Regions from separate parts of the Paenarthrobacter sp. NPDC057981 genome, predicted to be linked through region 2. Evidence: riboswitches for the same ligand, from Rfam matches in the RefSeq annotation. Region 2 holds a riboswitch; each other region holds the start of a gene.
The links. A riboswitch is a leader RNA that binds a small molecule or an ion and turns the genes downstream of it on or off. The one in region 2 is predicted to bind S-adenosylmethionine.

Region 1 (9,448 bases), on a different contig from region 2:
TCACGCTCTCAGCGGCCGACGCCACGGCCCACCTCATCGAGAACCCGTTCGCACCGGATTTCCTTGAAGGCCAGCATGTAGTGATCACTCTGGCACTCATCGCGGGCCTCGGCATTGTCTTCCTCCGAGGCTTCAAAGAGGCCATCAACGTCGCCGTCGTCCTGGTGGGCGCTTTCCTTCTTTTGAACCTTGTGGTCATCGCCGTCTCGATCGGCCACGTGTTCACCGAGACCCGAGTCATCACGGACTGGTGGACCGCACTGACAACGTCCCACGGCGATCCCATCATGATGATCGCCCTGGCACTGCTGGTGTTCCCCCGGCTGGCTCTTGGCCTGTCCGGTTTCGAAACCGGCGTTGCCGTGATGCCCCAGATCAAGGGCCACCCCACGGATACAGAGGCGAACCCGGCCGGCCGCATCAAGGGCGCGCACAAGCTCCTGACCACCGCCGCGATCATCATGAGCTCATTCCTCATCACCTCCAGCTTCACCACCGTCATGCTGATCCCTGCCGCCGAATTCGAGTCCGGAGGGAAAGCCGACGGCCGTGCCCTGGCCTACCTCGCCCACAAGTTCCTGGGCGATGGCTTCGGCACCATCTACGACATCAGCACCATCGCCATCCTGTGGTTCGCCGGAGCCTCCGCCATGGCCGGGTTGCTGAACCTTGTCCCGAGGTACCTGCCCCGCTACGGGATGGCACCTGCCTGGTCACGGGCACTCCGCCCGCTGGTTCTCGTTTTCACAGTGATCGCCTTCATCGTGACCATCATTTTCCAGGCCGACGTCAACGCCCAAGGCGGCGCCTATGCCACCGGCGTGCTGGTCCTGATCACCTCGGCATCCATTGCCGTGACACTGTCTGCGCGCCGAAAGAAACAGCGTGCACAGGTGATCGGGTTCGGCATCATCTCCCTGGTGTTCATCTACACCACAGTGGTCAACTCCATCGAGCGGCCCGACGGCCTCAAGATCGCCGCACTCTTCATTCTGGCGATCCTGGTGGTCAGTTTCATCTCCCGCATGCGGCGCGCCTTTGAACTGCGGGCTACGCACATCAAGATGGACCAAAAGGCTTTGGAATTCACGGCCAACAACTCAGACGGACCCGTCCGGATCATCGCCCACGAACCCAAGCGCTTCAGCGCCGACAGATACCGGGAGAAGTTGCAGCATGCCCAGCAGGCCAACCACCTGCCCCTGGACTGTGACGCCGTGTTCATCGAGATCATCGTGGACGACAGCTCGGACTTCGAACAGGAGCTCCAGGTGGTGGGCAAGGAACGGCACGGGTTCAAAATCCTGGAAGTCCACAGCAACAATGTGCCCAACACCTTGGCCGCGGTTCTCCTGCACATCCGCGACGTCACCGGCTTTATGCCGCACATCTACTTCCGCTGGACCGAGGGCAACCCCATCTCCAACCTGAGCAGGTTCCTGTTCTTCGGCGAAGGTGAGATCGCGCCCGTGACCCGTGAGGTGCTCCGGGAAGCCGAGCCGGATATCACCCGCCGCCCCTGGGTCCACGTGGGCTAAGCGCTACCGGCTTGCCGCGGGTACCAGCACCCAAAGCACTTCAACGGTCTCGTCCGTGGGGTTGATCCAAGTGTGGGGTTCACGGCCAGGGAACGAGAGTGTGTCTCCTTCTTCGAGCTCGTACTCCTCGTTGGTCAGGATCAGCTTGATGCGGCCCTTGACCACGTGGAGCACGTCAACATCGCAGTCCACTGCGTAGAGCTCGTTCTCACCCCGGCCCCGGGGCTCGATGGTGGCCTGCAGGATCTGCAGGCGCCGCTCCGAACGCGCAGTCAATAACCGTTCCACTATGCCTTGGCCTCCCAGGGAGATCCTGGGGCCGTCGTCGCGCCTTGTCAGATGGGTCTCGGGTGCCGCGAAAAGGTCACCGACGGAAACGGAAAGTACCTGGCACAGCGTCACCAAGGAAGCCACCGACGGCGAAGTCAGGTCGCGCTCCACGCGACTCAGGAAGCCCTTGGTCAGACCGGTCGCGTCAGCCACCTGCTCAATGGTGAGGCGCTGCGCCTGCCGGGCTGCGCGGATTCTGGAACCGATGGCAACGGGAACATTGCTCGGTTCAACGGGTAGAGCCTTCATTCACGAACCTTTCAGGCCTGTCATGTGGCCCTGTCATTGGAGCAATAGTAGCCGGGAGGCACGTAAACAAGGCCACTGCGGACGTAACCATGTTCAAAGGATCTTGACTGTTACTCCGATCACAACATATCCTCATAGGCAACAAGTGTTGTCTGTGAGGCACACAACACGTTCCCCAGCTTCAAACACAATCTCCAATCGTCAGCACGGAGACTTCGACGCCCTGCAGGAGTATCGTCGAAAACCCCAACCTCCGTGCATCAGCTCCAAGGACCGTTCATGGAATCTTCGGCTATTAACATCGCAATCGTGGTGGTGTACCTGCTCGCCATGCTGGCGTTCGGCTGGTGGGGCAAGTCCCGCACCAAGAACAACAGCGACTTCCTGGTGGCCGGCCGCCGCCTTGGCCCCTTCCTCTACACCGGCACGATGGCCGCTGTTGTCCTCGGTGGCGCATCCACCGTGGGCGGCGTCGGCCTCGGCTACAAGTTCGGCATCTCCGGCATGTGGCTCGTGGTCGCCATCGGCTCCGGCGTGCTGCTCCTGAGCCTCCTGTTCGCCGGCACCATCCAGCGATTGAAGATCTACACGGTCTCCCAAATGCTGAGCCTTCGTTACGGCAGCAAGGCCACCCAGACGTCCGGCATCGTGATGCTGGCCTACACGCTGATGCTGTGCGCCACGTCCACCGGCGCCTACGCCACCATCTTCGTGGTGCTCTTCGATTGGGAACGCTGGATGGCAATCGCCGTCGGTGGCGCAATCGTCCTGGTCTACTCCACCATCGGCGGCATGTGGTCCATCACCCTGGCCGACCAGGTGCAGTTCCTCATCAAGACCGTAGGCATCTTCTTCCTGATGCTCCCCTTTGCCCTGAACGCCGCCGGTGGCATGGACGGCATCCGTGCCCGTCTGGAGGATAGCTTCTTCCAGATCGACGGCATTGGTACACAGACGATCATTACCTACTTCGTCGTCTACACACTGGGCCTGCTGATCGGCCAGGACATCTGGCAGCGCGTCTTCACCGCCAAGACCGCGAAGGTTGCCCGCTGGGGCGGCGCCACGGCCGGCGTCTACTGCATCCTCTACGGCATCGCCGGCGCCTTGATTGGTCTGGCAGCCCGTGTTGCACTGCCCAACATCGACGTCGCCAACCTCGGCAAGGACGTGGTCTACGCCGAGGTCGCTACCCACATCCTTCCCGTCGGCATCGGTGGCCTCGTCATGGCAGCAGCAGTCGCAGCCATGATGTCCACGGCATCCGGCGCCCTGATCGCCGCCGCAACAGTGGCGCGCGCCGACGTCGTGCCTTTCGTTGCCAGCTGGTTCGGCAAGAACATCAACACCGATGACACCGAGAACCCCGAGCACGATGTCAAGGCAAACCGCTACTGGGTCCTGGGCCTCGGCGTCCTCGCAGTGCTCATTTCCATGGCCGCGCAGGACGTGGTGGTCGCCCTGACCATCGCCTACGACATCCTGGTAGGCGGCCTGCTGGTTGCCATCCTCGGTGGCCTGGTGTGGAAGCGCGGTACCGGTATCGCGGCTGCGTGGTCCATGGCGGTTGGCTCGGTGCTCACACTGGCCCTGCTCATCATGTACGCGGTCGGCATCATCCCCAGCGAAGACGGCGTTTACGCCAACGAGCCCATTTACTGGGGACTTGGGGCTTCGCTGGTGGTCTACGTCGTGGTGTCCTTGCTGACGCCGCCCACGGACGCCGCTGTCCGCGAGGCTTGGGACAAGCGCGTTGCCGGAGCCATCTCGGAGGAACTGCCGCCGGAAGTACACCCGGTAGGCAGCAACAGCTAACCAAGCAATACACGACGGCGGTGCCGCCCCTTTGCGGGGCAGCGCCGCCGTTGTTTTGTACCCCCCCAAACCAAACAGCGCAGAGCAGGCCTCACAACCCACGGACCTGCACGTTGGAAGGCCCACTCTGCGCGGCAAACCCCACCCAAAGAGCGCAGAGCGGGCCTCACAACGGGGGGGAGGTGCGGTAGGGTTGTCCCAGCTTCAAGAGATGTGGCGCCAAGCTCCGACTGGCCATGCACCAACCCCATGTTCACGGGTGGTTCGGATGAGGAAGCGGCCCGTCCCGGACCTGAGACAACCGAGCGGGCAAGAGCACTCTCCACAGGAGCAGCCCCGTGCCCTACCACGAGCCGAGCCACAGCCAGCCGAGCCACAACGAGCCGATCCACGGCGAACTGAGCCACGCCCGCAGCGCCCCCGCCGCAACCGCCACCGTCAAGGTGATCCCCGCCGTCGACCTTTACCTTGGCACGGTGACCATACTGGCCCGGAACCGGCCCGTGTGTTTCCGGCATCCACAATCGCGGGAGATTGCCGCAGCGCTGGCGCAGGCGGTCCGGCCTTCCACGTGGTGTGAGGATTCGGGGACGCTGACGGTCACCGTAGCCGCGGCAGGCCAACGGGAAGGCCGGCCATGCACCTTCATTCTTAGCCGGGAAAGCGCCTAGATTTCCTCGTCCTCCTCGCGGAAGTCCTCGGTCTCATCGATCGGCACCACCCGTTCGTCGTCTTCGGGGGCGTCCACTTCCTCCACCCAGGGCTCGTCCACTTCCTGGTCTTCGGCGTAGTCGTAAGCCGGGTCTGACTCGATGGTTGTGCGTTCGGGATAGTTCGAGTGTGATTCGGTGGCGTCCATGCTGCTACCTCCGTCTCGTGGGCCCGCGGGAGCCCGGTGGCCAAATGCGAGGTTGCGAACAACCCGCCTCTGTCCTTCCATCTGAGCACCCGGGCAAGCGCGGGTCAAGGCCCGGAAAACGGAGCACCCGGCGCCCGAAATTACGGTGCACCGAACATTCCAGCTAAGGAATACCGGCCAAAAATACCCGCCGATAAGCGGTAGTGTGGGGCGTGCAATGGGGCCGCAACTACCCCACCAAGCACAGGAGATAAAGTGCAAATGCACCAGGAATCCCAGAGTCCGTCGAGCCCCGCTCCGGATCCCACCCCCGAATCATCAGAATCCCAAGGCACGGCCACGCCCTCGGCGTCGGACATCCGGCGCTGGCGGCAATACCTGGCCGATGAACGGGCCGAAGCCGCCGTTTACCGCGAACTTGCCCAGCGTCGTGACGGAGAGGAGCGCCAGATCCTGCTGGCCCTGGCCGAGGCCGAGGGCCGGCACGAGGCCCACTGGCTCAAACTCCTGGGCGACCAGGCCGGGATGCCCAAAGCAGCGTCGGCCCGCAGCCAATTCCTGGGTTTCCTGGCCCGGAACTTTGGATCCGTCTTCGTCCTTGCCCTGGCACAGCGTGCAGAGGGCCGCTCCCCGTACGGCACCGAACCCGCGGCGACGCCCGCGATGGTTGCTGACGAGCAAATCCACGAGGAAGTCGTCCGCGGCTTGGCAACCCGGGGCCGCAACAGGCTGTCGGGCACCTTCCGTGCAGCGGTCTTCGGTGCCAACGATGGCCTGGTGAGCAACCTCTCGCTGGTCATGGGCATGGCCGCCACCGGTGTGTCGAGCTCCGTGGTGCTCATGAGCGGCGTGGCCGGACTACTGGCAGGCGCACTGTCCATGGGTGCCGGCGAATACGTTTCCGTCCGCTCACAACGCGAACTGCTCAACGCCACACTCCCCACACAGGCGACACTCACCGCAGCCCCGTCGTTGGACATCGACCACAACGAACTGGTGCTCGTTTACCTGGCCCGTGGCATGACTCGGGAGGCAGCCGAGCACCGGGCCGCCGAGCGCATGGGACTGTTCAGCTGCGACTGTGATCCCAGCCTTTCCCTGCAGCCCGAAAAACCGGTCGCCGACGAACACGAATCCGTGGGTTCGGCCTGGGGCGCGGCGATGTCCAGCTTCTGCTTCTTCGCCTCGGGCGCCATCGTGCCCATCCTTCCGTTCATCTTCGGCATGACGGGCATGGCCGCCCTCCTGGTGGCAGGTGTCCTGGTGGGAGTCGCGCTGTTGGCGACCGGCGCCGTCGTCGGTTTGCTGTCCGGAACCTCACCGCTCAGCCGTGGTCTGCGGCAACTGGCCATCGGGCTCGGAGCCGCAGCTGCCACCTACGGCCTCGGGTTGCTGTTCGGCGCAGCGATCGTTTGAGTTTGGACGGCTCCGCCGGCAGACCGTAATGTTGGTTCGTCCTCCGCGCTGCCCCGCGTGACCAAGGGCATGAGGAATGGAGAACCGTGGACGCGGAGCGGGAAACAACGCATGTGCCAAAGCACCGGCGCACGGGAACAGCCGGGCGTGTTCTCCGTGTCCTGCTCATGGCGGTCGTTGCCGCACTGGCAGCGGTCCTGGTCACCGGATTCCTGAAGGCTGACCCCCGCATCACGGCGCTGTTCCCGGGGGTCAACGTCCCGGGCAGCCCGCAGATCGGAAAGCCCCAGCCAACCGCGGCGCGCGTCCCGGACGCGCCACCGCCGGGTCTGGAGGAAGCGGATGCCCCGCTGGCCTCGCCGACGGCGCCCGGCACCACGAACGATTCGTACAAGTTCCTGGCGACCAACGACGACGGCACCCCCGTTGGGTACTCCCCTTGCCGACCACTGCACTACGTCGTGAACAACGCCACCGCACCCCAGGGAACGGACGCGCTCCTGGCCACGGCGATTGCCAACATCTCGGCCGCCTCCGGCATCCAGTTCGTCAGTGATGGAACAACCGATGAACAGCCCGCAGACAAGCGCGAGCCTTACCAACCCACGCGCTATGGCGACCGGTGGGCTCCCCTGCTGATTTCCTGGACCACACCCAACGCCGCACCGGCGCTCGAAGGCAAGGTCATCGGCACCGGCGGCAGCACCATGTATTCCCTTGACAAGGGCCCCAAGAGTTACATCACCGGGAGCCTTGAGCTCGACACACCCCAGATCGCCGAACTCCTCTCAGATCCCGGCGGCTCGGACTATGTCCTCGCCGTCATGCAGCATGAACTGGGACACGTCATGGGCCTGGATCACGTGGACGATCCAATCCAGCTCATGTACCCGGAAATCGGCGCCCCCGACGGCCTGGCCGCCGGTGACTTGAACGGCCTCCATCTCCTGGCCTCAGCTCCCTGCCGCAAGGACATCTAGCGGATTTCCTCACCGGAAAACCGACGCCATGGACTCCGGACCGGACTGGACCTATGCTGACGGATACGGCCGACGGCGGCGCCCCACCGCACGTCCGCGGCCTCCACGTCAGGGGGTTCCATGGAACCTTATGGGCCGTCCAAGTGGCCGGACCCGGATCCTCCCCGGCCCCGTTTCCTTCCCGCGGCGTCAAGTCCGCACGAACCACCTGAACCCCGGCCGCCCATCAAGCACAGCAGTATCGCCGCCATTTTGTTCCTGCTGGGAATCCTGGGGCTCGTGTGCGCCGGGGCTTTTTTCGGCGGCGAACTGCAACAGTTTCTCTACGGATCATCAGAAACGCAAAGCCAGCCGGCGCGCCCCGGGCTGGCGCCTTTCGGGCAACGTGATGATCCCCTGCCCGGCCGGGAAGAAGCGGATGCACCACTCGGGACGCCTCCACCTGTGGCCCAAGCCAGCAGCTCGTACAGGTTCCTGGCCGTCAAAGAGGACGGAACACCACTGGCCTATTCACCCTGCAGGCCCATCCATTACGTGGTGAATTCGGACCTCGCACCGGCTTCCTGGCAGGTCTTGGTGGAGAAGGCCGTCCAGCAAGCCAGCAACGCCACCGGCTTAAGGTTCATCTACGACGGGCCCAGTTCCGAGATCCCCTCCCCGAACCGTTCCGGCTACCAACCTGCCAGGTATGGCGATCGTTGGGCGCCGGTACTCATCGCGTGGAGCACTCCGGAACAGGTTCCGCGCCTGACCGGGCAAACCGTCGGACTGGGCGGGAGTTCCTCCATCGGCCTGAGCAACGGATACAAGGCGTACGTAACAGGGACAGTGTCTTTGGATGCCCCGCAGTTTGCCGGCATCGTGGACACACCAAACGGGGACGAAATCGGCGTCGCTGTCATCATGCACGAACTGGGCCATCTCGTGGGGCTGGACCACGTGGACGATCCCCGGCAGCTCATGTACGGCCAGGCCTCCTGGGTCCGGCACTATGCGGCCGGTGACCTGACGGGCCTGGCGAAGCTTGGTGCCGGACCCTGCAGCAAGGACTTTTGAGCGGGGTGCTTACTGCCGCCGCTCACCCGTCAGGACCGCGAGTGCCTCGTCCACTGAATCCACCAGGAAGATCCGCTCCGCCATGGGTTTGCCCGCAGCGAGACTTTGCAGCATGGGCCACGCCGGAAAGGTCCGTTCCCAGTGCTCGCGCCCTACCAAAACCATGGGCGTGATGGTTTCCGGTGCCCCGTAGTAGTTCTCACAGGCGTCCTGGAAAATTTCCTGTACCGTTCCTGCGGCCCCGGGCAGGAACACGATCCCGCCGTTGCAAAGTTCCAGGAGGATGGCCTCCCGGATGGCATTGGCGAAGTATTTGGCAATATGGGTGGCGAAGAGGTTGGGTGGCTCGTGCCCGTAGAACCAGGTGGGGATGCCCAGCGTCGGGGTGCCGTCGGGATAACGTTCGACGACGGCGGCCGCCTTTCGCGCCCAAGCCGTCACCGAGGGCCTGAACCCCGGAACCTCGGCGAGCGAACCGACGGCGGCCTTCAGTTCGGCGTCGGGCCTTTCACTGAAGTACGCGCCCATATTCGCCGCTTCCATGGCCCCCGGGCCTCCCCCGGTGGCGACGGCAAAGCCAGCCCGGGCGAGCAAACTCCCCAAGCGGGCAGCGTCGGCAAACTCTTTGGAACCGCGCTGGGCAGCATGGCCACCCATGACTCCCACGATCCCGCTGCCGGCGAAAGCACCTTGGTCAAGTGCCTCGTCCAAGGCATCGCCTACGGCGTGGTCGTGCAGGGCGGCGGCGAGCGTCGCGTCCAGGCTCTGCCGCTGGCCGGGCAGGATGCTCCACTGGTAGACCTGCGCATCGAGAGTGGCCTCGTACTCAGTTCTTGGGATGTCCGGATAGAGTTCCGCCGGGGTGTAGAGACTGCCACGGTACGGGTCGAAAGGTATGCCCTGCAGCTTGGGGAAGATCAGCGCACCGCGGCTTCGCAGGCTGTCCTCCACACCGGCGTCGAAGGTGCAGCCAAGGAAGATCGCCCCCTGGGGGTCCATGGCCTTGAGCTGGCGTGAGTACCCCCGAAGATCCAACGATTGTGCGTGCCAGCCGTGCATTGAGACTGCGCCGGCACCAAGCAACCGATCGAAGTGAACCACGCTTTCGACGTCGAGTGTTCGAGGGCTGGGATTCAACGCTGCGGTGCGGTTCATGGTTTCAGCGTAGTGGCCGTGCACACCGGCCTGCCGGGATCCGGCGAATG
Region 2 (9,448 bases):
CGTCAGGGTTCCCGTGATCATGGCTACGCCCGGCGGTAATCGGCGAGGGTCTCGTCCGGGACGTCCTCGAGGTTGACCACGAGATTCTCCGGCGTGCGGGCTGTCAGCCAGACAAGTTCCTCGGTGACGGACATGTTCGCTTCAACGTGCGGCATGAACGGGGGCACGAACACCCAGTCACCGGCCTTCATGTCGATGAACTCGCTGTAGTTCTCGCCGAAGTAGATGCGTCCGTGGCCGCGGAGAACGTAGCCGCCGGTTTCTGCTTCGCCGTGGTGGTGCGGGAGCGAGCGGTAGCCGGGGGTGTTGGAGACCTGGCCGAACCAGATCTTGGTTGCCGGGGTGTGCTGGATGCTGACGCCGGAGACTCGGATGCAGTCGCCGGACTGTGCCGTGTTGCTGTCCTCTGCGCCGGCCCGGGTGACGACGGGGACGACCTTGCCGTCCGGCTGGGCGTAGATGGAGTTGTCGCCTTCGAGGCGGTATTCGGTGGTGGCCTGGCTCATGGGGTTTCTCCTCTTGTTTAGGCTGTCTTCTTAGGCGTGGACGGGTGCGTGGATCGCGAAGCGGTTTTCCAACCGGCCGATCCCTTCGATTTCGGTGACCAGCGTGTCGCCGTCCCGCAGGAAACGTGGCGGGGTCATGCCCATGCCCACTCCCCCGGGTGTTCCGGTGAGAACGAGGTCGCCAGGGCGCAGGATGGTGAACTGCGAGATGTAGGACAACAGCTGGGCCGGTCCGAACACGAGCGTGCGGGTGTTGCCGTTCTGGACGAGCTCGCCGTTCACGTAGCCCTTGACCTGGAAATGCTCGCCAGCCTCGTCCGCGGTGACCAGCACCGGGCCTACCGGAGTGGTCCGGTCCCAGGCTTTGCCCTGGAACCACTGCAGCGTCCGGTTTTGCCAGTCGCGCATGGAGACGTCGTTGGCAACGGTGTAGCCGGCTATTGCCTCGCGCGCCTGGTTCTCGTCCGCTTGGTACAGCTCGGAACCCACGACGACGGCCAGCTCGGCTTCCCAGTCGACGCGGCCGCTGCCGTGGACTTCTACAGGATCGTTCGCGCCGACCAAGGTATCCGCGTACTTGGCGAACAGTGTCGGATATTCGGGGAGGTCCCGGCCCATCTCCTGGATGTGGTCTCCGTAGTTCAGGCCACAGCAGATTACTTTGCCTGCACTGGGCAGCAGGGGTGCGAAGTCCGGGTTGCTGATGACCCCGCCGTCGGCTGCCTCAGCCACGGCCCGCCAATTGTCTTGGCGCAGGAACGCGCCCACATCAGTGGCCGGAAGCGCGACGTAAGTACCGTCGCCCGTGGCGAGTGCCGCCGTCGTACGTCCGCCCGAGGTGCGCAGGGTGGCTAGTTTCATCGCTGGGTTCCCTTCGAGTTATTCGATGTGTCGACTTTTTTACGATCGTCACATATGCTCAACGTAGCAGGGCGGGAATGATCTGCATAGGGGCTTTTCAAAAGTTTTCGCAACTGCCACAACCGAGGAGGACCACCATGAGCCACAAGACCATCAACCCGGAATCGCTGCCCAAGCCGTCCGGATTTGCCCACGGAATGCTCGCCGGAAACACCGTGTTCCTGGGCGGGCAGACAGCGCTGGACAAGGACATGAACATCGTTCCCGGCGGCATCGTGGAGCAGTTCACGCAGGCGTTTTCCAACGTCCTCACCACGCTGCGCGAAGCCGGCGGACAACCCGAGGACCTGGTCAACGTGACCATCTACCTCACCGACGTGGACGACTACATGGCCAATGGCCGCGAGATCGGGCGTATCTGGCGTGAGATGGCCGGCTCCCAGTACCCGGCCATGGCGGGCATCGGAGTCACGCGCCTCTGGCAGAAGGAAGCCATGATCGAAATCCAGGGCATCGCGGTGATTCCGGAGCGCTGAGTTACTGGCCTCCCGGACGGGCGTGCGGCAGCATTGGCCCATGGGAACCGTCACGGAGTACTTGGAGAACGTCAGCGCCACCAGCCGACCCGTCCTGGAGCGGATCGTGGAGATTGCCCGGGAACTGGCGCCCGAGGCCGAAGAAGGCACCAGCTACGGGATGCCTGCGTTGCTGGTGGAGGGCAAGGGCTTGGTGAGCGTGCTCGAAACCAAGAAGCACCTTGCCTTGTACCCTTTCAGCGGCCAGATCCTGCCTGAAATGTCGGAAGAGCTGGGCGGATATTCGTGGTCGCCGGGGACTCTGCGGTTCTCCGTGGACAATCCCGTGCCCGACTCCATGGTGCGCCGGATCCTGGAGACGCGGCTGGCGGCGATCCGCAAGTAGTTTTTGTACAGTACAAAAACTCAGTGCTTGGCGGAGACGTCCTGGGAGATCGCGTCCGCGGTTGCCACGACGGCTTCCCGCACTGAGTCCACATACCCCTCCGGCTGCGCAGCGACTGCCTGTGCCTGCAGGGATACGTTGATCGCAGCGACGGTGTCGCCGTTGTTGCGATTGTGCACCGGCGCCGCGACGGACATGAGACCGAGTTCCAGTTCCTGGTCCAGCAGGCACCAACCCTGTTTCCGGACACGCTCGACGGCGGTCCTCAAGTCGGGCACGCTGGTGACAGTCCGCGGGGTAAGCGGCTTGAGTTCGACCCATTCAAGGTAAGCATCCAGCTTTGCCGGCGGCAGGCCTGCCAGCAGGACGCGGCCCATGGAGGTGGCGTAGGCGGGGAAACGGGTGCCCACCGTGATGCCGACATTCATGATGCGTTTGGTGGCTACCCGGGCAACGTAGAAGATGTCCTGCCCGTCCAACACCGCAGCCGACGTCGACTCCCCCAGCTTCAGCGACAGCTCCTCAAGGTGCGGCTGCGCCAACTGCGGCAAGGACAGCGCCGAAAGGTACGAGTAGCCCAACTGCAGCACCTTGGCCGTGAGCGCGAAGGTCTTGCCATCGGTCCGTACGTAGCCGAGTTCCACCAGCGTGTGCAGGAAGCGTCGAGCCGTGGCGCGGGTCAGGTCCGTGCGGGCCGCGACTTCGCTGAGGGTCATGACCGGGTTGTTCGCGTCGAAGGCCCGGATCACAGCAAGACCCCGGGCCAACGACTGGACGTACTGGTCGCTGGCCTGCGGGGTCGTTGCGGGTTCGCTCATGGTTACCAATCGTAGTGGCCGCAGTCAGGCGTTGACCCCCAGGGCGGGAGCCTTGAATTGCGGAAGCCAACCCAATTCGGGGGCAATCTTGTTGGCAAAGTCCGTGATGATCTGCCCGTAGTCCTCAATGGAGAACTCGTAGGGCAGGTTGATCTGAAGCTCGGTGGCCTCGGCGACCACGGGGTCGGCCAGGAGTGCTTCGACAATCTGCTGGCTCGTGCCTACCAGGTCCGGCGCGAAGAGGGTCCGGCGTTCTCCGTGCGGTTTGAGGGTTCGTTCGAAGCGGCCCGCACCATAGGCGCGGTAGCGCTCCCGGGTTGCGACGTCCGCTCCGTCCAACGAAACTACTACACGCCCGACGACGACGCGCGGCGCCTGGGTGCCACGATAGCCGGCCAGGTACCGGGAGATATTCGCACCTTGGGCTTCGGTGAACACATCGCTGGCTTCCCCGGACACGATGTTGCCCACCACCAGGTTCACACCCTGCGCCGCGGCCCATTCGGTGGACTTGGCCGATCCCGATCCGTACCAGATCCTGCTCCGCAGGCCCGGGCTGTACGGCTGCAAACGGGGACGCTGGACGTTGCCTGGTGAGTGGATCACGGTGTCCGGGTCGCCCAGGAAGTTGCCCTCCAGGTTCTCCAGCAAGCGTTCGATCCTGCGATGCGACAAATCAAAGGTGCGCCAGTCGCCGTCGAACACTTTGTCCCCCAGAAGCTCCGCGTGAGGCGGCGTTCCGGCGCTCAGACCGATCTGGAGGCGGCCGCCGGAGAGGACATCAGCGGTGGAGATGTCCTCGGCCAGCCGGAAGGGGCTCTCGTAGCCGATCGGAATGACGCCTGTGCCGAGCTCCAGCCGTGAGGTGCGCTGTGAGGCTGCCGCGAGGAAGACCGTGGCCGAGGAGATGCCGTGTTCCAGATGGCGCTGCCGGACCCAGCCTCCGTTGTAGCCGAGCCGCTCACCGAGTTCGAAGAGTTGGAGGGTTTCTTCCAGGCCGCGGTGGGGATCGTTGTCCGGGTAGTTTCCGGGCGTGAGGAAGCTGATGGATTTGAGGGTGCTCATGAGGCTTCTTCCAGGTTGAGGGCGGCGGCTTCGGGGACGCGGTGGGCCACGGTTTCGGGCAGGCCGAGGTTTTCACGCAAGGTGCTTCCCGGATATTCGGACGGGTAAATCCCCCGTTCCTGCAACGCCGGGACAAGCAGTTCCACGACGTCGTCCAGCCCGTCGGGGAAAGCATGCGGGGTGACATTGAGGCCGTCGAAGGCATCCGAGCGGACGTAGTGGGCCAACTGATCCGCAACTGTGGATGCAGAGCCGATGAACCCGCGCCGTTCGGACAGGTGGTGGACCAGCTCCCGGACGCTGTAGTTGTGCTCGCCGGCCAGCGCACGCCATTGCCGCGACTTGACCGTGGGCTCGTGGCCGGTGTGGACAATGCCGTGGGTGTGGCTTTGCCGGGAAGCTACGGGCTCGAAGGAAGGCAGGGGACCATCCAGGTCAACGGCCGAGAGGTCGGTGCCCCACACACTCTCGATGGCTTGCCGCACTGCGCGGTCATTGAGGGCGAACTCCTTGTAATACGCGGCCTTCTCGGCAGCTTCGGCGTCCGTTTCCGCCACGACGAGGTTGGCGCCGGGGAAGATCTTGATGTCGTCCCCGGGCCTTCCGTATGAACGGGCGCGGCGACGGATGTCCGCCGTGAACGCCACGGCGTCGTCGAATTCTATGTGGTGGGTGAAGATTCCTTCGGCCCTCCGTGCGGCGAAGTCGCGGCCTTCAGCGGAATCCCCGGCCTGGAAATACACCGGCTGGCCTTGCGGGCTCCCGGGCACCTGGGGCGTGGCATCGATGCTGCGGAATTTCCCTTGGCGGCGGACCTGACGAGGCTCCGCGGACCAGGACTCGGCGTCACGGCTCCCGGCGATGGGACCGAATCCGTCCCAGAGATCCTGCACTGCGGCGACGTAATCCTCGGCGTGCGTATAGCGCTCCGTGTTCGGCAGGAAGCCCCCGCGGCGGAAGTTCTCCCCGGTCCAGGCGTTGTCTGTCGTCACGATGTTCCACCCGGCCCTGCCTGCGGTCAGCACGTCGACGCTCGCAAGGCGCCGCGCCAGGTCCACCGGGTCCGAGTACGTCGTGTTCAACGTTGCTACCAGCCCGATGTTCTTGGTCTTCGCAGCCAGGTAGGAGTAAAGCACCAGGGCGTCAGGCCTGCCGGTGATCGCGATGTCGTTCAGCTTCCCGAGGTGCTCGCGCAGCCGCAGGCTTTCCCCGAGGAAGACGGTGGAGAAGAGACCCCGCTCAGCGCTCTGGACCAGCTCGGCGTACTTGTCGAAGTCGTAATAGTCCTCCAGGCGATCCGTGGTGCTCCAGTCATAGTTGGGGCTGAAGGGCTGGAAAAGTGCCAGGTGGATCCGGGCATCCGGACGGGGGTACTCGTTGCTGCTCATGCTGGCTCCTTGCTGGTCGCGATGGCGTTCACGGGCGCGGGCAGGCCCAGGGATTCCCGCAGTGTGCTTCCGGGCGCCGGCGGGACGAACACTCCGGCAGATACAAGGCCCGGGATCACCTCTTCCGCAAATACTTCGAGTTCGACGTCCAGTACCGCCGGAAGCAGCCTGACCCCGTCGACGACGCCGGACAGTTCAGTCAGCAGGGCGCGCAACTCCGCTGCGTCCCCCACAAAGCGCAAGAAGTCCGGCGATGCCGGCCACGGCGAAGCTGCGTCCAACGCGTGGAGACGCTGCTGCGCGGGTGGGCCGCCGGCGTCGAGCACTACCTCCAGGTCCGCGACGACGCGACGGACGCCCCGCCGTCGTTCTTCCCTTGCAACGGCGGCGATGCCCGCCACGCTGTCCGCACTGACGACGACGGCGTCCGGCAGTTCCTCGGCCAGCTCGCCAGGGCGGCCGAACACCACGGGCTGGCCCTGCGGTGGGCGGGGCGTGATCGACGGGCCTTTGATGGAGAAGAACTCGCCCTTGAAGTCGGCGTAGTGGAACTTGTCCAGGTCAAGGAAGCGGTTGTTCGCGGCGTCGGCAATGAACACGCCGTCTTCCCAGGTGTCCCACAGCCTGCGCGTAGCGGCCACCACTTCGGCGCCCTCGCGCTGGACCGCGCTCTGGTCCAGGACCGGCTCCGAACCGTAGCTTGCGGCAATCGCCGACGACTCACGCGCTTCAGCCAGCCAGCCCGAGCGACCCCTGGACGCCCAATCCAGGCTGCTGAGCTGATTGGCGAGGTGGTAAGGCTCAGCGTGGATGGTGTTGACGGCGGGAACCAGACCGAGCCGGTCCGTCGACGCTGCGACGAACGCCGCCACTTCCACAGTGTCCAGGCGGCCTGTCACGTTCGGGCTGCCTGCCCCGGCGCCATCCCGGAACGTGGCGAACGTGAAACCCGCAGCTTCTGCCGCGGACGCGACGGCGGCGAACCGCCGGGGCGTTAGCAGCTCCGTCGGTGGGTGCTTGGCCTGGCGCCACGCGGCGGGATGGGCCCCGTCGCCGTCCAGTTCAATGCCGAGTGCAAACTTGCTCATGGAAATCCCCTACTTCCAGATCGCGCGTACGTACTGCTTCTGCCAGAGCTGCTCTGCCGCTTGGTGCCCGAGTTCGTGCGCGGCCCGCAGCCCAAAACTGGGGTCCGCCAGCCCCGCCCGTCCGACGAAAACCGCGTCGGCAGTTCCCGAGGCGACGATTTCTTCCGCTTCCTGCGGCGACGTGATGAGTCCGACGGCGGCGACCGGTACTTCCGCTTTGGCGCGCAGGTGCTGGGCGAGCGGGACCTGATATCCGGAACCCAATGGAATCTCGGCGGGAAGGAGCCCACCGCTGGAAACATCCACCAGATCCACGCCGCGCTCCCGCAACCATTGGCTGATCTCGGCGCTGTCATGGACGGTCAGGCCGTGCTCCAGCCAATCCGTGGCGGAGAGCCGGACGAACAACGACGGACCCGTGGCGCCCAGGACCTCTTTCACCGCGTCCACTACGTCCAGGAGCAGCCGTGCCCGGTTCGGGAGCGAACCGCCGTAGTGGTCCGTGCGCTCGTTGGAGAGCGGCGAGAGGAAGGAGTGCAGGAGGAAGCCGTGCCCGGCCTGGATTTCGACGACGTCGAACCCGGCACCACGGGCGCGCACGGCACTGGCGGCGAAATCTTCAACGATTCTTTGCAGTTGCGCGCCTGTAGCCTGCGTTGGCTCGGTTGACCCAGGGAAGGCTATGGGCGAGGCAGAGAGCGGAGTCCAGCCGCCGTCCTCGATCGGAAGGGCGCCGGGTTCGGTATGCCATGGAGTGCGCAGGGAGGCTTTCCGGCCGGCGTGGGAAAGTTGGATGCCGATCCTGGCGCCGCGTTCATGGACGAAATCGACAATGTCCTGCCAGGCCTGCTCCTGGGAGTCATTCCAGAGGCCGGTATCGCCCAACGAGATCCGAGCCTCAGGGGAGATCGCCGTAGCTTCGGCGAAGATCAGGCCGAAACCGCCCTTTGCCCTGGCGCCGAGATGAACGACATGCCACTGGCCGGGTACGCCATCTTCCGCGGAGTACTGGCACATCGGGGAAAGCCAAAGCCTGTTCCTGAACGTGCGGGAGCCCAGGGTGATGGGCTGGAAAAGGCTGACGTTGGTTGGTTCTGCTGCTGGTTCTCCTGCTGTTTGCGGCGCGCTCACGCGGTTCCTCCCGCTTCAGGGGCCGCAGACAGCCGGCTCGACATTCGCTTGCCGCAGGCGCGGCCAGGTCTGTTTCCGGAGCACCCCGCCACTTCAATGCCTGAGGGTTGCCGCAGCACGAGCCGGTCCTTGGTGTGCTGACTCTTGACCTATGGCTCGAATCTAGGGCGGTACATTGCGTGCGGACAAACGGGTTGTCTTGCGGCGTTACCGGGCGAAACGGCGCGTCAAAGGAGGGCGCATTGCGTAACGATGCGTCGTTGAATCCTCCGTTGCGAGGCCTACTCTGCGGGCTCTTCCATGACAGGGCCCACGCCGCCCGGGTTCCCTGACCGAGCTTGCGAGGTTAGGGAGGCGGTGGGGACGCAGAGCGGGCCTCACAACGGGAGGGACCTCATTGCGAGGCCTACTCTGCGGGCTCTCCCGGGGAAATAACGCGCAGAACGGGCCTCACAACGGGAGGGACCTCATTGTGAGGCCTACTCTGCGGGCTCTCCCATGACTGGGCCCACGCCGCCCGGGTTCCCTGACCGAGCTTGCGAGGTTAGGGAGGCGGTGGGGACGCAGAACGGGCCTCACAACGGGAGGGACCTCATTGCGAGGCCTACTCTGCGGGCTCTCCCGGGGAAATAACGCGCAGAGCGGGCCTCACAACGGGAGGGACCTCATTGTGAGGCCTACTCTGCCTTTTTGAGGGGCAGCGGTACGAGTTCCTGGATCTCCTCGAAGGTGCAGCCAAACGTTTCGCGGACGGTGACGCCTTCGGGGCCGGTGAGGAACACGGCTTTGTCGGTGTACACGCGGGTGACGCAGCCGACGCCGGTCAGCGGGTAGGTGCAGTGTTCCACCAGCTTTGAGGCGCCGTCACGGGTCAGCAGGGTCATCATCACGAACACGTCCTTCGCGCCGGTGGCCAGGTCCATGGCGCCTCCGACGGCGGGAATCGCGTCGGGTGCGCCGGTGTGCCAGTTCGCGAGGTCACCGGTGGCGGAGACCTGGAACGCACCGAGGACGCAGATGTCCAGGTGCCCGCCGCGCATGATCGCGAACGAGTCGGCGTGGTGGAAGTAGGACGCTCCAGGCAGTTCCGTGACGGGGATCTTCCCTGCGTTGATCAAGTCACCATCAACGGCATCCCCTTCGGCGACAGGGCCCATGCCGAGCATCCCGTTCTCCGTGTGGAGGGTGATGTTCTGGTCCTCGGTGAGGTAGTTCGAAACCAGCGTCGGCTGCCCGATGCCCAGGTTCACGAACGAGCCCGGGGCGATATCGCGGGCCACCAACTGGGCCAGTTCATCGCGGCCGAGCGGCTTTTCGGACGTTTGGGTGCTTGTTTGCGTGCCCATGCTCAGGCCACCTTTCCGTTCGAAGAACCAGCAGCTGAACCAACCCGGACCACCGAATTCACGTAAATCCCCGGAGTCACCACGTTCTCCGGATCCAGCGAACCCGTGGGCACGATCTCTGAGACCTGCACAACGGTGCGCTTCGCCGCGGCGGCCATAATCGGGCCAAAGTTCCGGGCGGTCTTGCGGTACACGAGGTTGCCCTTGCCGTCAGCCTTCAACGCCTTGATCAGCGCGACGTCGGCGTGGATCGGAGTCTCGAACACCTGCCACTTCCCGTCCAGAAAGCGGGTTTCCTTGCCCTCGGCCAGCGTCGTGCCATAC
Region 3 (9,448 bases), on a different contig from region 2:
CGTGTGGCTTCGTTGGCGCGCAGATAATAGCTCCGCGACTTGGTCAGCTCCATGATGTCTTCCGGTGACAACGGATCCTCCCACTCAGTGAGGTGGCGTTCCAACCCCTGGAATTCCGGGCCGATAACTGGCCGGAATCCCGGCTTGTGGACATCCCCGGCATGCATGATGCGCGAAAGTCGGTGGACCCAGGGAACCGAAGTGTCCAACTGGTTCCAGATCAGGCCCAAGACGCCGTGGGGGCGGAGGATTCGTGCGATTTCCGTGCTCGCTGTGAGAGGTTCGCACCAGTGCCAGGCCTGGGCAACGCTGACGACGTCGAATGCTGAGTCCGCCAGCCCTGTTGCCTCGGCCGTTCCCTCCGCTGCATGAACGTCGGGATAGGCATTGCGCAGTTGCTCCAACATGTCGGTGGAAGGATCGACGGCGGCAACCTCAAGTCCGCGTCCAGCCAAAAGGGCGGTGAACTTGCCCGTACCCGCGCCGAGATCTGCTGCGGTTGTGGACCCCTCGGGTACGAGCCAGTCCACGGAGTCCTGCGGATATCCGGGCCGCACACGGTCGTAGTGCTCGCCGCCGTCCTGGAAGCTCCGGCCTAGCTCGTGCCGACGCGAGGCATGGAGCTTTGGTCCACGGGGTCCGGCGGGGCCGGGTATGCCGGGAGCGCCTTCGGGTGTGCGCAGGGACACGCGGGACTCCTTCACGGGATAGCCAAAAGATACCCTACGAATTTACCCTCGGTCCGGGAATCGCGCTTGGTCAGCCGTGCCTACCGGCCGACCGTGACCCTTTAGTCGACAGTGCAGGGAGCTGCCCCTGCGGTTCCCGGGGTATTGGGCGCCCACTCGGGGTAACTGCGGTGGTCGTTGGCGGGAACCCAGCGCCCTTCGTCAACAACGTAGTCCCAGCCCAAGCCGTTGCGCTTGAGTTCCTGGATGCCGGCGAGCAACCTGGTGGCGTCCTCCAACCGGGAGCCGACTCCGAAGCTTGCCCGCAGGGATCCCGACGGCAGACCCAGGCGCTTGAGCAAAGGGTGCGCGCAGAAACGGCCATCGCGGAGGCCTACTCCGTGCTCGGCGGCCAGATACGCGGCGACCAGCCCTGCGTCGAATCCTTCGACGGAGAAGTTGACCACGCCGATGGTGTCCTCGGAGTCGCTGAAGATCCGGTGGACCGTTACGCCGTCGATGGCTTCCAGGCCCTCAACGAGGTAGCTGCGGATGCCGGCTTCGTGAGCGTGCCAGGCGTCCTCGTCCAAGCCAGCGAGGACCTGGGTGGCTCGGGCGAGCGTCGCAGCTCCGAGAACGTTGGGGGAGCCGCCTTCGTGCCGGGCCGGACCCGTGGCCCAGCTGACCGAATCCAGGCGGGCCTCACGGACAGCGCCGCCACCTGCCAGGTGCGGGACGCCGGCGTCGAGCCAGTCCGGGCGACCAACAACGACTCCTGCACCGAACGGCGCGTAGAGCTTATGTCCGGAGAACACGATGTAGTCCACGTCCGCCTCAGCGATGTTGACGCGGCGGTGTGGGGCCAACTGGGCAGCATCCACGACGATCCTCGCACCGTACTGGTGCGCCAGGGAGGCCAGCCGGGCAATCGGCAGGATCTCACCGGTGACGTTCGAGGCACCGGTTACTGCGAGCAGGCTGATACCGCCCTGGGCCAGTTCGGCTTCAATCTTGTCTACGGTGCCGGCCAGGGTGGACTCCGCAACGACGCTGCGGTGCGGGACTCCCTGCCAGGGCAGGAGGTTCGCGTGATGCTCAATGTCCAAGTACAGGACCTCGCCAGCGAACTGGCCATTGACGTGGGGCAGGCAGCCAGCCAACAGATTCAGCGAGTCCGTGGTGTTCCGGGTGAAGATCACGGAGTCATCGTCACGTCCACCGACGAACTCACGGACGATGTTCCGTGAGTTTTCGTAGACCGACGTGCTGATTTGCGAAGCGAATCCAGCCCCGCGGTGAACGCTCGCGTAGTAGGGCAGGACCTCGTTGAGGTAGGCGGAAACAATCGTCAGTGCCGGAGCCGACGCACCATAGTCAAGGTTGGCGTAGCGGACGTGGCCACCTTGGATCAAGGGAGCCTGCAGTTCCGCGCCGGTGACGGCGGCGAGCGGACGGGCTGCGGCAGCAGTGGGGGACTCGTCGATGAAGGAAGAAATGATGTTTGAGTTGAACGTGGCAGTGCTCATGGGACCTCACTCAAGAGGGACCCCCTCAGGGGATCCGCGCTTGCCGCATCCGTTCCGGACCGGCCGGGTCGTCACCCGGGGCACCCCACCGCGAATGGAGGGTTGCCGGCCAGCTAACCGGGGTTTAGCGCTGGCACTCGTGACCTGTAAAAAAGGCTAAGGCACGTCCGTGGAAGGGTCCAAAGCCTCGGAGTTTTGTTAAGCCGTTTGTTACGTGGGATTGAAAATCGTGGGTTCCTGCGAATAAAAAGCGGCGGCTGCCCCAAAACCGGGGCAACCGCCGTCGAATATTCGATACACGCAAAGGTGGCAGGAGTCAGGCCGGAGGCTGAAGGAGGTCGTCCAATCCGGGGTTGAGTCGCTTCAGGACTTCTGAATGCAGAATGGAGTTTGTGGCAAGGGCGTTGCCGCCGAACGGGCCGTCTTCCCCTTCAAGGGAGGTAAAGCGTCCCCCGGCCTCGGTGACGATGGGAACAAGAGCGGCCATGTCGTAAAGATTCAATTCGGGCTCGCAGGCGATGTCCACAGCTCCTTCGGCCACCATGCAATAGGACCAGAAGTCACCATAGGCGCGGGTGCGCCAGAGGTCCTCGGAGAGCCCCAGGAACTCGTCCAGGTTTCCACGTTCTTTCCAGCCGGAGAGGCTGGAGTAGGACATGGAGGCATCGGCGAGGCGGGAAACGTTGGAGACCTTCAGGCGGGTTGCCGATGCCAGGGACCGGCCCATGTAGGCGCCCATGTCCTTGGCTGCCCACCAGCGCTTGCCCAGGGCGGGAGCGCTGACCACGCCTACAACGGGTTCGCCTTCGTCCACCAGCGCAATCAGCGTTGCCCACACTGGAACACCCCGGACAAAGTTCTTTGTGCCATCGATGGGGTCGATGATCCAACGTCGCGAGCCGTGACCGCTGCTGCCGAATTCTTCGCCAAGGACCGCATCACGGGGACGCGAGCGCGACAACTGACCGCGGATGGCTTCCTCAGCGGCCTTGTCCGCATCGGTGACAGGTGTGAGGTCGGGCTTGGTTTCGATCTGCAGGTCCAGGGCCTTGAAGCGATCCATGGTCTGGGCGTCGACGGAATCGGCCAGGACGTGGGCAAGGCGCAGGTCGTCGTTGTAGGTGGAAGCGGGTTGGGTCATGCCACCAAACTATCCTGAAACGCGCGCGGCGGTGGGGAGGTCAGGGCATGACTGTCAGTTAACTGTGCCCAGTTCCTTGGCTTCCTTGGCTTCCAGGCGGGGATCCGCGCCCAGGAGGCGTCGCAGGGACGCAAGGCGTGCCACACCGGATGGTCCCGCATGGCCATCGTTGACCCACGCATCCAATCCGCAGTTCACAGCGGTAGCGTCATGCTTGCAGCCGCGGTCGCACGTCTCTGTTCCAGGCTCGAGATCCGGGAAGGAGTGCAATATCCGGTCAGGATCCACGTGGGCCAGGCCGAACGAACGGATGCCCGGGGTGTCAATGATCCAACTTCCGGACGGTGCATCGGCCAATTTGAGGGCCAAGGCTGACGAGGACGTGTGCCGGCCCCGGCCGGTCACTGCGTTCACGCCGCCGGTGGCACGTTCAGCTCCGGTCAGGGCGTTGACCATGGTGGACTTACCCACGCCGGAGTGGCCCAGCATGACGGTGACTTTCCCACCCAGATAGGACCGGAGTTGGGACACCGCATCCCGGTCCAACCGCGCTGACAAGCCGTCATCGGAGCGTGCATCGATGCCGCTCGCTTCAGAATCGGCGGTGCGGCTGATGATCACGGGAAAATCGAGGCTGAGGTAGTTCGCCAGCAACTCAGTGGGATCTTTGACGTCGGCCTTGGTGATCAGCAGCAGGGGCTCAATGCCGGCGTCGTACGCCGCCACGAGGGCGCGGTCGATGAATCCGGTGCGTGGTTCCGGATTGGCTGCTGCAACAACCACCACCAGTTGGTCGGCGTTGGCGACCACTACGCGTTCAATCGGATCTGTGTCGTCCGCGCTGCGGCGAAGCAGCGTCCTGCGTTCCTCCACCCGGACCAGGCGTGCCAGTGTGTCGGGTGACCCGGAGACGTCGCCTACCAATGCCACGAAGTCGCCCGGAACAACAGGGTTCCGCCGAAGCTCGCGGGCGCGGGCTGCGATGACGACGCGCTCGTTGGGAGTGTCCTCATCCACGATCGCCCGGTAGCGTCCGCGGTCAACGGTGATGATGCGTCCGATGACGGCGTCGTCGTGGCTCGGGCGGTCCTTTGTCCTGGGCCTGGTTCCCTTTTTGTTTGGCCGGATCCGGACGTCGGATTCATCCCATGAACGTGCGTCGCGCCCCATGGTCAGTTGCTGTCCCCGTCCGGGGTGGCGGATTCGAGCATCCGCGTCCACATGTCCGGGAACTCGGGCATGGTTTTGGACGTGGTGGCTATGTCCTCCACCTGAACGCCTTCGACGGCGAGTCCGAGGATCGCCCCGGCAGTGGCCATGCGGTGATCGGCGTAGCTGTGGACCACCCCGCCATGAAGGGCCGCGGGACGGATTACCAAGCCATCAGCGGTCTCTTCGGCGTCGCCGCCAAGCCGGTTGATCTCGGCAACCAACGCCGCGAGGCGATCAGTTTCGTGTCCGCGCAAGTGGGCGATGCCCGTCAGCCGGGAAGGGCCGTCTGCAAGTGCGCACAAAGCGGCGACCGTGGGTGCAAGTTCGCTGGTTTCGTCGAAGTCGGCGCCATGGATGGATGCTCCGCCGGTCACGGTCAACGTTCCCTCGTGAAGGCTCACCGTGGCCCCCATTGCTGCCAGGATGGTGCGCCACATGTCGCCCACTTGGGTGGTGCCGGCGGGCCAGTTCGGGATCCGGACTGTGCCGCGCGTGGCCAGGGCTGCCGCCAGGAACGGCCCTGCATTGGACAGGTCCTGCTCGATCCGCCGGTCGAAAGCGTTGATGGTGCCAGGAGCTACGCGCCAGTGGTTCGGCACCGAATCATCAACAGTAACCCCGACGCTCCGGAGGACCTCAACGGTCATGGTGATGTGGTCGAGGCTGGGAACGGGTTTGCCTACGTGCTCCAGGTGGAGGCCCTCAGTAAAGCGCGCGCCCACCAAAAGCAAGGCCGAAACAAACTGGGAGGAAGCGCTGGCATCGATGACGAGGTGCCCGCCGCGCACCTCGCCGGTGCCTTCCACCGTGAAGGGAAGGGCCGACGGCGTCCTGCCGCCTTCCGCTGCCACCGGTACTCCCAAAGCCATCAGTGCCTCGATGATGGTGCCCATCGGACGGTTGCGGGCATGTGGGTCGCCGTCGAAGATGGTAGCTCCGGTGCGCAAAGCAGCCAGCGGGGGCACGAACCTCATCACGGTCCCGGCCAAACCGCAGTCGATGGCGGTTTCATCGCTGGAGGCTGTGGGATCCAGGGGAGTGATTTCCAGGTCGGGTCCGTAGTCGCCGTCACCGGGAACCTCTGTGACCGTAGCCCCCAATTGCCGAAGGGCCTGGATCATCAGCGCAGAATCGCGCGAATGCAAGGGAGCACGGAGGCGCGAGGGACCATCCGCCAAAGCTGCCAACACGAGGAACCTGTTGGTCAGCGATTTTGAACCGGGGACAGTTACTGTGGCATCGACTGGCCCTTTGGCATAAGGAGCCGGCCACAGCGGAAGGTCGGCGGCTTTGCCTGTTGCGGTATTGGCGGAGGTGGTTCCTGTCATGCTTCCTTATGCTCCAACTGCGTTGTCTACGGCCTTGCGCACCGCTTTATCTGCCTTCTTGATCTGCTTGCCGGTCACCTTGCGGGCATCGGCTGCCAGGTGCTCTGCCCGCCAGGCGATGCTTGGCCGCCCTTCAGTGTCCACCGATGCCAGCAGCACGCCGCCGGTCAGTGAAATGTTCTTCAGGAGCTGGGCCTTCCGGGCGCTGCGGGCCTCTTTGGTGCTGATGTCCGCCGAACGCCATTCGACGTAGGAGTTCAGGGCCGATGTCAACGCCAGAACCGTGGCGGCGAAACGGGAAAGCTTGCCGAGTCCGAGCAGCACCCCTGCACCAAGCTGCGCACCTCCAAGAACACGGGCGAGGGTCTTCTCATCGGTTCTGAAGGGAAGTGATTCCGAGGCGCGCCGAAGGACCGGGGAGAGTTGCTTCGCGGTGTCATCGGCGTTCTTGAGCTTGTCCAGACCTGCGACGACGAAGCTGGACGCGAGCATAGGCCGCGCGAGAAAACGGATAAAAGACATGGTGTGCCTCCTGGGTGGCTTGCCACACTGTTCGATGATTGTTGTGTTCACGGGGTGCAGTCGGGTTCTAGTCTTGCACCTTTGCGGAATATTTACCCGGCAGCGACCGTTGTGAGTTTCAGGTGCGGTGAAGACCGGACTGCGGCACGTTGATGCCGCTCGCTGAACGGAGTTGGTTTTTTGACTTTGGTGAAGGACCGCATGGTTCTGCCCGAGGCCGGGTATGGGGTGCAGCCGGATTCTCCCAAGCTGACAGTAGACTTGGCAACGATGAGCACCATTGAACCGGCCGCAGCGGCCATGTACGAAGCAGCCGAAGTGACGGACGATGACAACGCTCCGGACCAGGCCGTCGTCGATATTGCAGCTGAGAGCCCTGAGCAGCGTCGCGAGCGCTTTGAGCGCGACGCCATGCAGTATGTAGACCAGCTGTACTCGGCCGCCATGCGCATGGCGCGGAACCCGTCGGACGCGGAAGACCTCGTCCAAGAGGCCTACACCAAGGCATTTTCGGCGTTTCACCAGTACAAGCCCGGAACCAACCTCAAAGCGTGGCTGTACCGGATCCTGACCAACACCTACATCAACCTTTATCGGAAGCGGCAGCGTGAACCGTTGCAGTCCAATTCGGACACGATCGAGGATTGGCAGCTGGCCAAGGCGGAATCGCATACATCGGCAGGCCTGCGATCAGCGGAAGCTGAGGCGCTTGACCATCTGCCGGATTCAGACGTCAAGAACGCGTTGCAAGCCATTCCTGAGGAGTTCAGGCTGGCTGTTTATTTCGCTGACGTCGAGGGATATGCCTACAAGCAAATCTCGGAGATTATGAACACCCCGATCGGCACTGTCATGTCGCGGTTGCACCGCGGCAGGAAGATGCTCCGGGACATGCTGGCGGACTACGCCGCCGAACGGGGCTTCAAGGCCCACACTGAAGATCAGGCCGCGGCCGGAAGCAACAATCAGGAGAAAGAGAAATGAGCGACTGCCAGGGATTGGGCGATTGCGACGATACGCGAATGCAGCGGATCTATGAGTACCTCGATGGCGCCTTGACCCGCGAGGACCTCACGGAGATCAAGCAGCACCTGGACACGTGTGAAGAATGTGCGGAGCAGTATGACCTTGAGTGCCTTATCCGCACCATGGTCAAGCGCTCGTGCACCGAATCCGCGCCGGAGAACCTCAAGAACTCCATCCTGGACAGGATCCATTCCATCAAGCCTGTTGATGCCTGATCCAGGCGCTGGTTCGAAAGCAGCCCCGCGTTAGGGGGCTTAACGCCAAGGGCCCCGGAAACCGCATGGTTTCCGGGGCCCTCGCTCTTAAGCCTTGACGCTAAGCCGCTGGCTTAGGTGTTGGGACGCTTGCCGTGGTTCGCGCCGCCGCGCTTACGGTCACGACGCTTACGTGCACGCTTGCTCATAGCTGGCCTCCTTCAATGATTGATACTCAATAGAGCTGCCCTCCAGTTTCGCACATCAGGGTGCCGCGCCGCGAACCGGTCAGCTGTTCAGTGAGTTCCGGATGGAGATACGTGCCTGGTCCAGCACTGCGCGCACGGTCTCCAATGCCACCGGGGTCAGGGGCTGGGATGCTCCGTGTTGTCGCAACTCCACGCGGATATCGTCCCGGAAGGCCTGCACCATCAATTCGGCTTCCTTCAGCATCCGCTGGCCCTCGGGTGTGTGGCCCGCCGTACGGCTCCTGGACGTGGCGGACGCGGCGCTGGCGCGGGCTGCTTCGGCCGTCGCGGCCAGATCGGCCCGGAGGCCGCGCATGTTGCTGCGGATATCGGCCCGCAAGTTGTCCGCCAGCCGCCTGACCGAAGCCGAGATGGTGTCTTCCACATCCGCCAGTTCTTCCCTGCGGCTGTCCAGTTCAGCGCGTCCGGCGGCGGTGATGGAGTACTTGGTGCGGCGGCCTTCGGTCTCTGTGGCAACGAGTCCTTCCTCTTCCAACTTTCCCAGGCGGGGATAGATGGTTCCTGCGCTGGGGGAGTACGTCCCTCCGAAGCGATCGCCGAGGGCTTTGATCAGCTCATAGCCGTGCTTGGGGCCTGACTCCAACAGCGCAAGCAAGTAAAGCCGCAAGGCACCATGGGCGAACACAGGAGGCATCAGAGGCCCGCTTCCCCTGGTGAGTGCGGGCTGTTGCCGGCCGCAGGTGCTGATCCATGGATGATGTACGTCTTTCCGGACACCGTATTCGTGCGGACAAGCATGAGCCGCTCATCCGGTCCCACGATGGTGTGCACATTGCTTCCGGGTTGAGCGTACAGCTGGTCATCGATCACCACAGTTCCGCTTGCCGACTTGGCCACGATATCCAGCCCCACATCGTGGGGGAGCCTGATGGTCAGGTCGCCTGAGACTGAGTTGGCTCCAAGGTCGTTCGTGTAGCCCTGGAGATCGAAGCTGAGGTCGCCGCTGACCGTACTGGCGCGGACGTTTGTGAAGGTTCCCGACGCCGTGACCTCACCGGAAACGCTCTTGGCGGTCAGGACGCCGTCGTGGTTCCTGGCGATCACTTCGCCACTGACGGTATTGACATGCAGTTCGCCGGTGGTGCCGTCCGCCATGACTGAACCTGACACCGTGTTGAGGCGGATACGGCCACCGGTGCCGGAGACCATGCCGTCGCCGCTCACCGTTCCGGCTTCGACGTCGACGCCGGGTGGCAGCGCAATACCGACCACCACTGAGTTGGTACTGGTGTTGTTAACCGTTCCCATCAGGTTGCGGAACCACCCTTGGGGGCCCTGCAGCTGGTGGCGCACTTCCAGGCGCCCGTCCACCAGCGTCACCGTCAGGGGGTCGCCGGTGATTTCGCTGATTTCGATGCGCACAAAGGGTTCGTCGTGCGTCACGATGTCGAAGCGGCCTTTGACGATGCCCAGCTTCAGGGAGCGGACATTGTCCACTTCAATGGTCTGCGGGCCCGTCACGGTCCATAGTTCCTCTGACATGATCCCTCCAAGTTGCGATATATCGCGTTGATGAAATCACGATATATCGCGTTTCTCCGGAAGGCAAGGGCTTCCGGGTC

Region 1: it holds a riboswitch for S-adenosylmethionine, as region 2 does, so the genes downstream of both, ACFVSI_RS18170 (hypothetical protein) here and ACFVSI_RS16410 (NADH:flavin oxidoreductase/NADH oxidase) in region 2, are expected to answer to the same signal.
Region 3: it holds a riboswitch for S-adenosylmethionine, as region 2 does, so the genes downstream of both, ACFVSI_RS10140 (aminotransferase class V-fold PLP-dependent enzyme) here and ACFVSI_RS16410 (NADH:flavin oxidoreductase/NADH oxidase) in region 2, are expected to answer to the same signal.

Annotation. Positions count from the first base shown of each region.
Region 1 covers NZ_JBHVQI010000025.1:10,216-19,663, reverse strand. Annotated here, with positions in the region: gene ACFVSI_RS18185 (APC family permease) at 1-1,538, shown strand, start outside; gene ACFVSI_RS18180 (helix-turn-helix domain-containing protein) at 1,542-2,117, opposite strand; gene ACFVSI_RS18175 (sodium:solute symporter) at 2,397-3,932, shown strand; SAM riboswitch class IV at 4,135-4,254, shown strand; gene ACFVSI_RS18170 (hypothetical protein) at 4,271-4,603, shown strand; gene ACFVSI_RS18165 (hypothetical protein) at 4,600-4,791, opposite strand; gene ACFVSI_RS18160 (VIT1/CCC1 transporter family protein) at 5,053-6,207, shown strand; gene ACFVSI_RS18155 (matrixin family metalloprotease) at 6,294-7,187, shown strand; gene ACFVSI_RS18150 (matrixin family metalloprotease) at 7,308-8,243, shown strand; gene ACFVSI_RS18145 (LOG family protein) at 8,253-9,398, opposite strand.
Region 2 covers NZ_JBHVQI010000020.1:60-9,507, reverse strand. Annotated here, with positions in the region: gene ACFVSI_RS16455 (acyl-CoA thioesterase) at 1-21, opposite strand, end outside; gene ACFVSI_RS16450 (cupin domain-containing protein) at 24-506, opposite strand; gene ACFVSI_RS16445 (fumarylacetoacetate hydrolase family protein) at 537-1,367, opposite strand; gene ACFVSI_RS16440 (RidA family protein) at 1,505-1,903, shown strand; gene ACFVSI_RS16435 (iron chaperone) at 1,944-2,288, shown strand; gene ACFVSI_RS16430 (IclR family transcriptional regulator C-terminal domain-containing protein) at 2,309-3,106, opposite strand; gene ACFVSI_RS16425 (LLM class flavin-dependent oxidoreductase) at 3,131-4,171, opposite strand; gene ACFVSI_RS16420 (NtaA/DmoA family FMN-dependent monooxygenase) at 4,168-5,559, opposite strand; gene ACFVSI_RS16415 (LLM class flavin-dependent oxidoreductase) at 5,556-6,647, opposite strand; gene ACFVSI_RS16410 (NADH:flavin oxidoreductase/NADH oxidase) at 6,657-7,778, opposite strand; SAM riboswitch class IV at 7,818-7,928, opposite strand; gene ACFVSI_RS16405 (3-oxoacid CoA-transferase subunit B) at 8,456-9,124, opposite strand; partial or broken gene ACFVSI_RS16400 (3-oxoacid CoA-transferase subunit A) at 9,127-9,448, opposite strand, start outside.
Region 3 covers NZ_JBHVQI010000008.1:100,407-109,854, forward strand. Annotated here, with positions in the region: gene ACFVSI_RS10135 (class I SAM-dependent methyltransferase) at 1-689, opposite strand, end outside; gene ACFVSI_RS10140 (aminotransferase class V-fold PLP-dependent enzyme) at 791-2,194, opposite strand; SAM riboswitch class IV at 2,226-2,339, opposite strand; gene hisN (histidinol-phosphatase) at 2,511-3,335, opposite strand; gene ACFVSI_RS10150 (ribosome small subunit-dependent GTPase A) at 3,390-4,505, opposite strand; gene aroA (3-phosphoshikimate 1-carboxyvinyltransferase) at 4,508-5,875, opposite strand; gene ACFVSI_RS10160 (DoxX family membrane protein) at 5,882-6,397, opposite strand; gene ACFVSI_RS10165 (sigma-70 family RNA polymerase sigma factor) at 6,578-7,381, shown strand; gene rsrA (mycothiol system anti-sigma-R factor) at 7,378-7,638, shown strand; gene ACFVSI_RS10175 (50S ribosomal protein bL37) at 7,752-7,826, opposite strand; gene ACFVSI_RS10180 (PadR family transcriptional regulator) at 7,906-8,520, opposite strand; gene ACFVSI_RS10185 (DUF4097 domain-containing protein) at 8,520-9,368, opposite strand; gene ACFVSI_RS10190 (serine hydrolase domain-containing protein) at 9,447-9,448, opposite strand, start outside.